DNA from 3 places in the Dickeya parazeae Ech586 genome. Region 2 is predicted to be linked to each of the others. Evidence: riboswitches for the same ligand, from Rfam matches in the RefSeq annotation. Region 2 holds a riboswitch; each other region holds the start of a gene.
The links. Region 2 has a riboswitch for thiamine pyrophosphate ahead of thiM (hydroxyethylthiazole kinase). Riboswitches for the same ligand answer to the same signal wherever they lie in the genome.
Positions count from the first base shown of each region.

Region 1 (4,212 bases), 1.7 Mb from region 2:
CGCCTTCAACCATATACGTCGCCAGCGTCCATGGGCTGCCGGAAAAACCGATTAGCGGTACCGCGCCAGCCAGATTGCGGCGAATAGTCCGTACCGCGTTCATCACGTAACCCAGTTCAAGTTCCGGGTCCGGTATCGGCAATTTTTCCACATCGGCATGGCAGGTCACCGGTGAGGTAAAGCGCGGCCCTTCCCCTGCTTCAAAATAGAGCCCCAATCCCATCGCATCCGGCACGGTGAGAATATCGGAAAACAGGATAGCGGCATCAAGGTTGTAACGTCGCAGCGGCTGTAACGTCACTTCACAGGCCAGTTCGGCATTTTTGCACAGCGACATAAAATCACCGGCTTGCGAGCGAGTCGCACGGTACTCAGGCAGGTAACGCCCTGCCTGACGCATCATCCATACCGGAGTCACATCCACAGGCTGGCGCAACAGCGCACGCAAATAGCGATCATTTTTCAGATCAGTCATGGTCTTTTCCTTGTAACGCCTGCGTGCAGGCATGATTGTCGCTGGCGATGGCCGATCACTGATCAGCTTCGCGGCACAGTACGACCGTGTCTTCAATCAAACGCCGGGCTACCGTACCCGGTGGCGGCAATTCCGGCAAGCGGTCATAACGAAACCAGTTAGCATCCCGCAGTTCAGACGGGTCATGCTTCAGTTCTCCCCCGTCATAATCGGCCATGAACGCCATCATCAACGAATGCGGGAACGGCCACGGTTGTGAACTGACATAACGCAGGTTTTTGACGCGGACATTGCTCTCTTCCATCACTTCCCGCGCCACCGCCTGTTCCAGCGTTTCCCCCACTTCAACGAAACCGGCCAGTGTGGTGTACATATTGCCTTTGTGGCGTAAATGCTGCGCCAGCAGAATGTTGTCGTGATGGCGGATAGCCACAATCACACAAGGGGCGATTTGCGGATAGTAACGCTCTTTACAATGGTGACACAGGCAGGCCAGCTCAGTGGTACTGGCTGACATTTCATGGCCGCAGTAACCGCAAAATCGGTGCGAACGGTAGAATTCCGCCAGTTGCACCGCACGGCCCGCCAACTGGAACAACCCGGCATCCTGACTCAGCAGTTCGCGTACCGACCCCATGTCGCTCGCCTTCTCCTGTAGCACCAGCCATACCGGCTCCCCCAGCCATTCGCCCACCTGACGGGCAGAACGCTGTTGCAATTGCCACTGCGCTGCTGTTCCTTTCGGTAACTCACCCTGAGGCAGCCAGATCTGGTGGCGGTGATATACCACCCACCACCCGCTTTCTTCACCTTTCAGCGTCACTTCCATCTTTTTTATCGCCCCGCTTATTATCAGGCTGGTCTGTCAGGCAGCCCATTGGTGTTTTCATCGACCTTGTCAACATGACGACATTCCGTCAGGCATTATCCGGCGCGGGTGAAGCCTTGGCAATGCACATCCCCCCAGCGGATCACCAGACTTGGCTGATATTCGATCATTGACGCCGCCGCACCACAGCGCATAAAGTGGCTGTAGTATTGTCGTGGCTAATCGTTTTAATTGACCACGAGTTTTATGCCCCGCAAGGGGCCCTATCTTGTCGGAGTGCCCAACACGCCTGATGGCGCGTGGGCTGAGACCGTTAATTCGGGATCCGCGGAACCTGATCAGGCTAATACCTGCGAAGGGAACAAGAGTAATGATATCGCCCCCCAACATCCATTCAGGGGAGTGGCGCAACAGTCAGGGCAACATGCCTTCTGCCGTTGCCAGCCAGCATCCGGCGATTACTCCCTCCGAACTCCAGACAAGCAATTTTCCCATTAATGAACAGGAACTTGCTATGTCTACCGAATCCAAACTTCCCACGGAGCTGATGGCTTCCGAAGAAAAAACACCGTCCAGTCGTCGTGAACAACGTGCTGCCGCTCAACAGTTTATCGATACGCTGCGCGGCTCAACCTTCCCAAACTCACAGCGGATTTATTTGACCGGTTCACGCCCAGATATTCGCGTACCCATGCGGGAAATTCAGCTAAGCCCGACACTGCTGGGCGGTAGCCGCGACAACCCGCGCTATGAACCTAACGAAGCGGTGCCGGTTTATGATACCGCCGGTCCCTACGGCGACCCGGCCGTCACGCCAGATGTACACCGTGGGCTTGGCAGACTGCGGGCCGACTGGATTGCCGAACGCGACGACACGGAAACCTTATCGCACGTCAGTTCCGGTTTTACCCAACAACGGCTGGCAGATAGTGGTCTCGACCATCTGCGTTTTGAACACCTGCCACACCCCAGACGCGCCAAAGCGGGACGCCGTGTCACCCAGTTGCATTACGCCCGTCAGGGAGTCATCACGCCGGAGATGGAATTCATCGCCATCCGCGAAAATATGGGACGTGAGCGTATTCGCGGCGAAGTGCTGCGCCAGCAGCATCCGGGACACAGTTTCGGTGCGTTGCTGCCGGACGACATCACACCGGAATTCGTGCGTCAGGAAGTCGCGGCCGGGCGCGCGATTATCCCCGCCAACATTAATCACCCGGAATCGGAGCCGATGATCATCGGCCGTAATTTTCTGGTGAAGGTGAACGCCAATATCGGCAACTCTGCGGTGACCTCTTCGATTGAGGAAGAAGTCGAGAAACTGGTGTGGGCCACCCGCTGGGGTGCGGACACCGTGATGGACTTATCCACCGGGCGCTATATTCATGAAACCCGCGAGTGGATCCTGCGCAACAGCCCGGTGCCGATCGGCACAGTGCCTATCTATCAGGCGCTGGAAAAGGTCAACGGTATTGCGGAAAACCTCACCTGGGAACTGTTCCGCGACACCTTGCTGGAACAGGCCGAACAAGGGGTAGATTATTTCACCATTCATGCCGGAGTGTTGTTGCGCTATGTACCGATGACCGCCAAACGCCTGACGGGCATTGTGTCGCGCGGCGGCTCCATCATGGCGAAATGGTGCCTGTCGCACCATCAGGAAAATTTCCTCTACCAGCATTTCCGCGAAATTTGCGAAATCTGTAGTGCCTATGACGTCGCCCTGTCACTGGGTGATGGACTGCGCCCTGGCTCGATTCAGGACGCCAATGACGAAGCGCAGTTCGCCGAACTGCACACGCTGGGCGAGCTGACTAAAATCGCCTGGGAATACGACGTGCAGGTAATGATCGAAGGCCCCGGTCATGTCCCGATGCAGATGATCCGCCGTAACATGACCGAAGAGCTGGAACACTGCCATGAAGCGCCGTTCTACACGCTGGGCCCGCTCACCACGGATATCGCGCCGGGCTATGACCATTTCACGTCGGGTATCGGTGCGGCGATGATCGGCTGGTTCGGCTGCGCTATGCTGTGCTACGTCACCCCGAAAGAGCATTTAGGCCTACCGAACAAAAACGACGTCAAACAAGGGCTGATCGCCTACAAGATCGCCGCTCACGCCGCCGATCTGGCGAAGGGGCACCCCGGCGCGCAGATCCGCGATAACGCCATGTCCAAGGCTCGCTTTGAATTCCGCTGGGAAGACCAGTTCAATCTGGCGCTGGACCCGGAAACCGCTCGCGCCTACCACGATGAAACCCTGCCGCAGGAATCTGGCAAAGTCGCGCATTTCTGCTCGATGTGCGGGCCGAAATTCTGTTCGATGAAGATCACACAAGAAGTACGCGATTACGCCGCCCGTCAGGAAGCGCAACCGATCGACGTCGGCATGGCAAACATGTCCGCCGAATTCCGCGCCCGTGGTAGCGAGCTGTACCACACCGCCACCAGCCTGCCACAGGAGGAACGCTGATGACCCGCGCGTTTCCCGCCACCGACGCCCGGCTGGGGCTTTACCCGGTGGTCGATAGCGTAGCGTGGATTGAGCGCCTGCTGGATGCGGGGGTTCGCACTCTCCAGCTACGCATCAAAGACCAGCCAGCGGAGCAGGCCGAGCCGGATATCATCCGGGCGATTGCCCTTGGCCGTCAATATCAGGCCCGGCTGTTTATCAACGACTACTGGCAACTGGCCGTCAGGCATCAGGCATACGGCGTACACCTGGGTCAGGAGGATCTTGATACGGCCGATCTGGCGGCAATCCACGCCGCCGGGTTACGTTTGGGTGTCTCTACCCATGACGATGCTGAGCTGGCACGCGCCATCGCCCTGTCGCCGTCTTACATCGCGCTGGGCCATATTTTCCCGACCCAGACCAAAGCCATGCCATCCGCACCGCAAGGTC
Region 1 covers NC_013592.1:265,571-269,782, reverse strand. The annotation lists gene hemE (uroporphyrinogen decarboxylase) at 1-475, opposite strand, end outside; gene nudC (NAD(+) diphosphatase) at 531-1,304, opposite strand; TPP riboswitch at 1,567-1,682, shown strand; gene thiC (phosphomethylpyrimidine synthase ThiC) at 1,819-3,780, shown strand; gene thiE (thiamine phosphate synthase) at 3,780-4,212, shown strand, end outside.
Region 1: linked by a shared signal. The riboswitch ahead of thiC (phosphomethylpyrimidine synthase ThiC) and the one ahead of thiM (hydroxyethylthiazole kinase) in region 2 are both predicted to bind thiamine pyrophosphate.

Region 2 (4,212 bases):
GAATGGAAAACCTGTGGTGCTGATTAACGTTTTGACATCACGGGTTAACCCTAATCTTGACGTTATAATCCCCGGTAATACACAGACCGATTTACTTTCAGTTAATTTTCCAACAATTGCTGCTATGGCTTCATCATGTGAAGCCGGGTCACTGATATCAGGCGTGATGACTCTCTCTTCATCAGGAAAAATAAGGGCTGACTCAGCATAATCAGAAGGCAAACCGATGTATACCGGGCGATGTTCTTTCATTGCAACATGAATTAACCGCTCCATTTCGTCTACACAATTCTCAGGCGTCAAAATGGCATGCGCGCATGCCAGACGCTGGCCCAGCTCATAAAAAAGCAGGAAATTTCCATCACCTAAAGTATGGTGTACCAGCCTGGATGATTGTTGAACATGACTGGCAGGCATTCCCACTAAATGGAACACCGTTAAGTTTTCAGCATAAGCACCTGCGACGCCATTGATAGCACTCAGCTCCCCAACACCGAATGTGGTGGATAGGGCTGCCATTCCTTTTATGCGAGCATAGCCGTCAGCAGCATACGAAGCGTTTAATTCATTACAGTTCCCAATCCACTGCAGGTTGTCACTTTTACAAGCGGCGTCTTCGATGGGGAATGCGTAGTCACCGGCTACCCCAAAGATGTGTTCTATCCCAAGCGCGGCCAGACGTTCAATCACATATTCCACTACGGTTAGTTGTTCTTTCATGATATTCATCTCCACTTTTGCTCTTAATCAAGTTTTTAAATTCAGCATTAAGCCTTTTTACTAATACGCTTGATTACCTTGCGTGGAAAATGGTTTATTATCATAGGGGGTATTCAATAATGTAATAGGGGCGTCTTCGTGGATATACGTGCCTTACGCTATTTTGTAAAAGTGGTACAAAGTAATGGCTTTAACAGAGCATCAAAGTCATTGTTTGTTACACAATCCGCCATTAGTCGCAGCATCCTCAGGCTGGAAGATGAACTCGGTTGTACCTTAATAAAACGTGAGCAAAGTGGGTTAACACTGACTGATGACGGTATGATTATTTTTGATCACGCAAAAATAATTTTGTCTCAGTTTGAATCTATGCATAACGCTCTACGTGAGAAATCTGGTCCCTTATCGGGGAATTTGAATATTGGATTGCCGCCAGTCATCGCTTCAACATTTTTTTCAGCCATCATTAAAGAATTCAGCTCATGCCATCCTCTGGTCGAGCTTAAGATATTCGAATTAAGCACAACGAATATTTACGATGCAATGCAGTCTGGTAAAATTGAGACGGCTGCTGTTCTGCTACCTTTTGATGATAATAACTTTGAACTGCAAAAGTTTGGCTCAGATCGGTTGGTGTTACTCGTTAATGAAAATCATCCCCTTGTAGATAAAGAAGAGGTTGATTTTATTGAGCTGATTGAACATAAGTTCGTTTTTTTCTCAGAAAATCTTAGGGTTAATGAGCTTATTCATAGCGCTTTTGGTGTTTATAATAAAAAGCCAGAGGTGGCTGGTAGTAGTAACCATCTTGATTTAATCATTGCTATGGTTGTTGCCGGGGTCGGAATAACGTTATTGCCTGAAAGTATGTGCCGTGCAAGGAAAATTGATGGGGTAGTGACGCTTCCCGTGTCTAATCCCATATTATCTTATGAATTAGCTCTCGTGAATTTCAAAGGCTACAAGAGCCGAAATGTTTTAGCCTGGAATGTGTTAGCCAGAAAAATGTTAGGTATCTCTTTGCCGACGGAAACAGAATAGATTATTAATTCCTTAAATAACACCTCGGCGCTTTTTTTGGGGCGTATCGCGCTACGGTGAGTCCAGGTGGGGCTGGTGCGAAGGGGGCCACATCGGTCATCGAGGGAATACGGATTATCCATGACGGCAGGCATCCTGCCATTGACCTTTTTACTCAATACTCCCAATAATAGCGTTCGTTGACTCGGGGTGCCCCTTTATGAAAAGCGGGGCTGAGAAATACCCGTATTACCTGAACTGGATAATGCCAGCGTAGGGAAGTCACGGTATCCCACCGGTACCGCCTTCTTCCACGCCGGTTGGGAGGTTTATGAACGCTCGACCTGTACTTTTCCCTGCCGCGTCTGTCGCGGACTCTCTCGATGCTTTCCGTTTGCGCGCACCGTTGGTGCATTGCCTCACCAATGAGGTGGTGCAAGGGTTTACCGCCAATGTGTTGCTGGCGTTAGGGGCTTCGCCCGCGATGGTGGTCGATGCCGGTGAAGCGGCACAGTTTAGTGCGTTGGCCGATGGGGTACTGATTAATCTGGGGACGCTTGAGGCTGACCGCGCGCAGGCGATGCGCGCCGCGGTAACCAGCGCCGTCAACGCCGGTACACCGTGGGTGCTGGACCCGGTCGCGGTCGGTGGCCTGCGTTTTCGCACTGAATTTGCCGTTGAATTACTGGCGATGAAGCCAACGGCTATCCGTGGTAACGCCTCCGAAGTGATGGCGCTGGCAGGCGAGCAGTCTGCCGGACGTGGCGTGGACAGCGGCAACGATGTGCTGGCTGCCTTGCCTTGCGCCATAGCACTGGCACAACGCTGGGCTACCTGTGTGGTGGTCACCGGCGAGGTGGATTATGTGACCGACGGCGATCGGGTGCTGGCGATACCCGGCGGCGATCCGCTGATGACCCGGGTGGTTGGCACCGGGTGCGCGCTGTCGGCAGTGGTCGCAGGCTTCTGTGCGCTGGAAGGTGACCGCCTCGGTCATGTGGCCGCCGCCTGTGCGGTGATGTCTCATTGCGGGCAACGGGCGGCGGCGCAGGCACGGGGGCCAGGGAGTTTTATTCCTGCGTTTCTGGATGCGCTCTATACCCTGACGCGGGAGGCGCTGGTATGAAACGTATCAACGCGCTGACGATCGCCGGTACTGACCCGAGCGGTGGTGCCGGTATTCAGGCTGACCTGAAAACCTTCTCGGCACTGGGAGCATACGGCACCAGTGTGATTACCGCGCTGGTGGCACAAAATACCCGCGGCGTGCAGTCGGTTTACCGCATTGAACCGACGTTTGTCGGTGCCCAACTGGATTCGGTACTGAGCGACGTTCGCATTGACAGCGCGAAAATCGGCATGCTGGCACAGACGGATATTGTGGAAACGGTGGCAGACCGGCTGTTGCGTTACCCGGTGCCCTATGTGGTGCTGGATACGGTGATGCTGGCCAAAAGCGGTGATCCGCTACTGGCGGCGGAGGCAGTGGAGGCGGTGCGTCAGTTGCTGTTGCCGCGGGTATCGTTGATCACGCCTAACCTGCCTGAAGCGGCGGCGCTGTTACAGTGCGCGCCTGCCGACGATGAATACGGGATGCGTCAGCAAGGCGAAGCGCTATTGGCGATGGGGTGTCAGGCGGTGCTGATGAAAGGCGGGCACCTGAGCGACCGGGAAAGTCCTGACTGGTTGTTCATGCCGCATGCTGAGCCCGTTCGGTCAAGCACGCCGCGTGTGAACACCCGACATACACACGGCACCGGTTGCACGCTGTCGGCGGCGCTGGCGGCGTTGCGACCGCGTTATGATAACTGGCTCGATACCCTCTCTGCCGCACGGGCCTATCTGCAAGGCGCGCTGGAACAGGCTGATTCGCTGGAGGTCGGTCACGGCATCGGTCCGGTGCATCATTTTCACCGCTGGTGGTAATGATGGCAGTCTGATCAAAGCGATAAGAAAATCAGATAAGTAGTAAAAAATATTGCATAGACAGCTCGCTGATGACCCGGTAGTTTTGTGATCTCCGTCAGGTTATTGCCAGATGGCGACACTGACGTCCCCCAGGTCTTCAGGGGCTGTTTTTTTGGGGCGTATTTTCTCTGAATCTAGCGTTGAGGAGAGGCTTATGGCGGGGTCTGCGCGTGCGATCATGATCGCCAGAGGATTACAGACGATACTCAATTTCGGCCTGCTGGTGCTGGCGGTGATTCTGGTGGTTTTTCTGGCGAAGGAAACCTGGCATTTGGCGACGGTACTGCTGGTCAGCAATGAAAAAGAGTCGTCGTATATGCTGATCGAAAGCTTGGTGATTTATTTCCTCTATTTTGAGTTTTTGGCGCTGATCGTGAAGTATTTTCTCTCCGGCTATCACTTCCCGCTGCGCTATTTCATCTACATCGGTATCACCGCGATTGTACGGCTGATTATCGTCGACCATAAAAATCCGGCGGATACCTTCACCTATGCCGGGGCGAT
Region 2 covers NC_013592.1:3,398,924-3,403,135, reverse strand. The annotation lists gene DD586_RS14895 (alpha-keto acid decarboxylase family protein) at 1-720, opposite strand, end outside; gene DD586_RS14890 (LysR family transcriptional regulator) at 859-1,761, shown strand; TPP riboswitch at 1,937-2,037, shown strand; gene thiM (hydroxyethylthiazole kinase) at 2,072-2,866, shown strand; gene thiD (bifunctional hydroxymethylpyrimidine kinase/phosphomethylpyrimidine kinase) at 2,863-3,666, shown strand; gene psiE (phosphate-starvation-inducible protein PsiE) at 3,863-4,212, shown strand, end outside.

Region 3 (4,212 bases), 660 kb from region 2:
AGTCGTCGCCTGCGGACCACCGCCCAGCGCCAGCACGGTAGCAAAGCTGGCAAAGCACAGCATGAAAATCAGTGCCCCGGCGGGTAAGAGCTGGCGGCGTAGCCACGGCCACTCCACCAATCGGAAGAAGTACCAGCCGCGCAGGCCCAGTTGGGCTGCCAACTGGCGTTGTTCGGTCGCAATGCCTTCCAGCGCCTGCAAGAACAGCCGGGTTGCCAGCGGCAGATTAAAAAAGACATGAGCCAGCAGGATGCCCTGCAAGCCGTAAGGCGAAAACCGGTACTCGATGCCCACCTGCATCAGCAAACGTGCCAGCCAGCCTTCCCGGCCATAGACGCTGAGTATACCGAATACCGCCACCAGCACCGGCAGTACTAGCGTCATCGCGCACAACCGCAGCAGCAAACGGCGACCGGGAAAACGGCGGCGATACAACGCCCGCGCCAGAAATAGCGCGGGCAAGGTGGAAAGCAGTGCGGACAATGACGCTTGCCAAAAGCTGAAGCGAATGACATGCCACAGGTAGCTGTCATTCCACAGCGACAGCCAGGGGGCCGGGGGGGCGTCCAGCCACAGTGCGCCGAACGCCAGTGCCGCGGTAGCGATCAACAGAACCGTGGCCAGCAGCCCTGGCCACAGCCAGTCTGCGATCAGCGGCTGACGGCGCGCTGCCATGCCTGAACCCAATTCGCGCGCTGTTCCACGACCTGCTGCGGGGTAAACTCCAGCGCACTGGCTGGCAGCGTCAGGGTGTTGTAGCCCTCAGGCAGCTCGGTTTTGATCACCGGGTACATCCAGTTGGTGGTCGGAATGAGCTGTTGCACGGTGGGGCTTATCATAAATTGCAGGAAGCGTGCCGCCAGTTGCGGGTTTTTACTGCCAGCCAGTGAGGCGGCGACTTCGACCTGCATATAGTGGCCTTCGCTGAAATTGGCGGCGGCATAGCTGTCTTTTTTCTCAGCGATGAGATGGTAGGCCGGTGAGGTGGTGTAGCTCAGTACCAAATCGGCTTCACCTTTCAGGAACAGGCCGTAGGCTTCACTCCAGCCTTTGGTCACGGTAACGGTTTTCGCCGCCAGTTTCTGCCAGGCTTGTGGTGCTTTGTCGCCATACACTTTTTGCATCCACAACAGTAATCCCAGCCCCGGAGTGCTGGTCCGCGGATCTTCGTAGATCACTTTCCACGGCTGGTCGCTTTCCACCAGTTCATGCAGGCTTTTGGGCGGGTTTTTCAGTTTGTCTTTGTTATAGACGAAGGCGAAATAACCGTAGTCGAACGGCAGGAAGGTCGCGTTGTGCCAGCCACCGGGCACTGTCAGCGTGCTGGTGTTCACGCCATGCGGGGCGAACAGGCCGGTCTGTGCTGCGGCTTGTACCAGATTGTTATCCAACCCCAGTACCACATCCGCCGATGTATTGTTACCTTCCATTCGCAGGCGGTTGAGCAGGGCGACGCCATCTTCCAGCGCCACGAATTTCAGCTCACAGTCGCACTCTTTTTCAAACGCGGTTTTGACCGCCGGGCCGGGGCCCCACTCCGAGGCGAACGAGTCGTAGGTGTAGACCGTCAGGATGGGTTTGGCAAACACAGGGGCGGACAGCAATAACAGGCAGGACAATAATTTCTTTAACACTTTGCGCTCCAAATTGTTGAAGGCGGCAAAGGTCTTTGAGCAAGCAGAATGCAGTCTCAAATCCCTTCGCCGGTATTAACCGGATCAGGTTCGACGGGTATTTTCTCAGCGGCGCAAACGTACATGGTTGTTCGTGCATGACCCTTCGTACATGACGACTGGTACATGAATGTTGGGGCCGCACCCCGTTGAGAACGACACCATTGTAAAGTGTTTGTCACATCAGGAAAAGCGCCATGACGGGGAGCGGAGGGTCAGGTGGTGGGGGCGGGCGGTGCGAACCAGGCCGACTTGAAATCGAACCAACCCAGTGTGTTCATGTGCAGCCCTCGCATGTTGGCCTGCCCCTGCAACCGCAACCAGTGATGGAATAGTGGGTGAAGTTGCTGGTTACTGACCAGCGACTGGCTCCACTCTGCCAGCGACAGGGAACCCTGACGCCACTGGCGCGCGGTGCTATCCAACTCGTCTTCCCCCAAACAGTGTCGTAGCAACGGCAGTTCATACAGCATCGCGAACAGCGAAAACTCTAGCGGCAGATAGACGTTGGCGCTACCGAGCCAGATATCGCCGACATCGGTGCCCTGGCACCAGGCGTCGAATTCCAGGCTGCGTAGCGTCAGTGTGACGCCGTGTGATGCCAGCAGGCGGCTCATGATGTCGCTTATCACCGCGTACTCAGGGTGGTCACGGTAGTAAGTGAGCGTGAGGTGGGTCAGACCGGCCGGTTTTTCCCGGACCGCACGCGGCGGGCTGTGATGCCAGCGCGGTAGCAAGCCATAGGCAGGGGACCAGTCACTCTGGTATGGGCTGTCGGCCAGGGCAAGCATCGCTACCGGGCTTAATACCTGACACAGCCAGTGGCGGACCTCCGGGTCTGTCATTGGCGCAGAACGGCGGTCAAACAGCAGGAAATAACAGCCTTCTTCGAGCCGATTCTCCAGTTCATTGTCGGTGGTGTCATCACCTTGCAGCGTGACGGTACAGGCGGGGATAGTCGGGGCGTCAGGCAGCACCCAGATACTGACCTCATCAATCAGCGCCCGGTAGCCGAAGTAATCGTCAAACGCGGCGATTTTTAGCTGATTGGGGGAATTGCGCACCACCTTATAGGGCCCGGTGCCCACCGGTTGACGCATAAAATCCGGCAGCGTTGGCCATTCTTGCGGCAGGATCATCGCCGGTACGCTGCCGAGCAACCACGGTAGCCAGTCGTCCGGCATGCTGAGCCGGATATCCAGCACGAACGGCGTCGGTGACGAGATGTCGGCTAAATGGGAAAACAGCGGCAGCGACGTTAACCGGGATAACGAGGCGATCACGTCTTCCATCGTCAGTTCCCGACCGTGGTGGAAACGAATAGCCGGGCGCAAGTAGAAACGCCAGTGCAAGGGTGACAACGCCTGCCAGTGGTGCGCGATATCCGGTAACAGTTCCCCATTTTCCTCATTTAGGCTGGTCAGCCCGTTGAAAATCTGGCGGGCGATATGGGTTTCCGAGCGCCGTAACGCACTGCCGGGCAACAGGTTATGCATTGGGCGGTAATAGAGGATGCGCAGCAGGTGGCGCCCTTGTCGTACGCTGCGACCAAGGTGTGACATCAGCATCTGGCGTACGGTTTCCTTGTCACCCACCAGTTGTACCAACTGGTCGATGCGGTCCTGCTCCAGCAAGTCTTCGGCCCGCTGCTGTTGCAGGGTTAACCCGGTGTAGAGAAAACTGAGACGCGAGCGTTTACCACGCCCGGCTTCTGCCTGCCAGGTGAGCCAGCCTTGCTGTTGCATGGCGTTGAGTAGCGAGCGGACATGGCGACGGGAACAACTGAGCAACACGGCCAGTTCCTGCAGCGTAGTGTCAGTATCCTGACCTTGCAGGCATTGCCATAACCGAATGAACTGTTGTTGCAGGCGTGGGGAGGACATAAAAGGGGAACTCCACGACTCAAGGTCATCAATATATTTTTCCCTATATTACGCGGATACTGAGTATCAGTGAATGGTTCTGTACGCGAACCGTCGTGAAGGGGAGGCTATATGTACCGGTTATTCCGCTTTTATCGTCGCTGGCTTTGCCGAGGCTGTCGGCGGGGATGGGGTGTACTCACCGCTCCACAGCGAATGGCATTGCTGTTACAGGTTACGCAGTGGCAGATCCAGGATATGGACGAGGAAGAGTATCGCCGCTGGCTGTAATGCCGGTGGCTATCGAATGAGAGTGAGAACGGTGGCGGGAAACTGCCACAGTGTTCTGAGTAATGGTGCTGTTCACCAGCCAGCGGAGTGCTCCGCTGGCTTTTTTTATGGCAGGTTTTATGGTGGCGCGTTATTCCACCGGTTTCAGCCGGGCGACAAAGTGGCGCAATACCGGCGGCTCATAGGTGAATGTCAGACCTTTGATGCTGCTGGCCCTTTCTTTCAGTGCAATCAGCGAGTCGGCGATATAGTCCATGTGATCGTTGGTATACACCCGGCGCGGAATGGTCAGACGCAGCAGTTCCAGCGGCGATGGTTTCTGTTCGCCGGTGTCCGGGTCACGCCCCAGCAGCAATGAACCGATTTCCACACTGCGGATGCCCGCT
Region 3 covers NC_013592.1:4,061,231-4,065,442, reverse strand. The annotation lists gene thiP (thiamine/thiamine pyrophosphate ABC transporter permease ThiP) at 1-675, opposite strand, end outside; gene thiB (thiamine ABC transporter substrate binding subunit) at 651-1,634, opposite strand; TPP riboswitch at 1,678-1,832, opposite strand; gene sgrR (HTH-type transcriptional regulator SgrR) at 1,889-3,556, opposite strand; gene sgrT (glucose uptake inhibitor SgrT) at 3,668-3,826, shown strand; gene tnaA (tryptophanase) at 3,957-4,212, opposite strand, start outside.
Region 3: linked by a shared signal. The riboswitch ahead of thiB (thiamine ABC transporter substrate binding subunit) and the one ahead of thiM (hydroxyethylthiazole kinase) in region 2 are both predicted to bind thiamine pyrophosphate.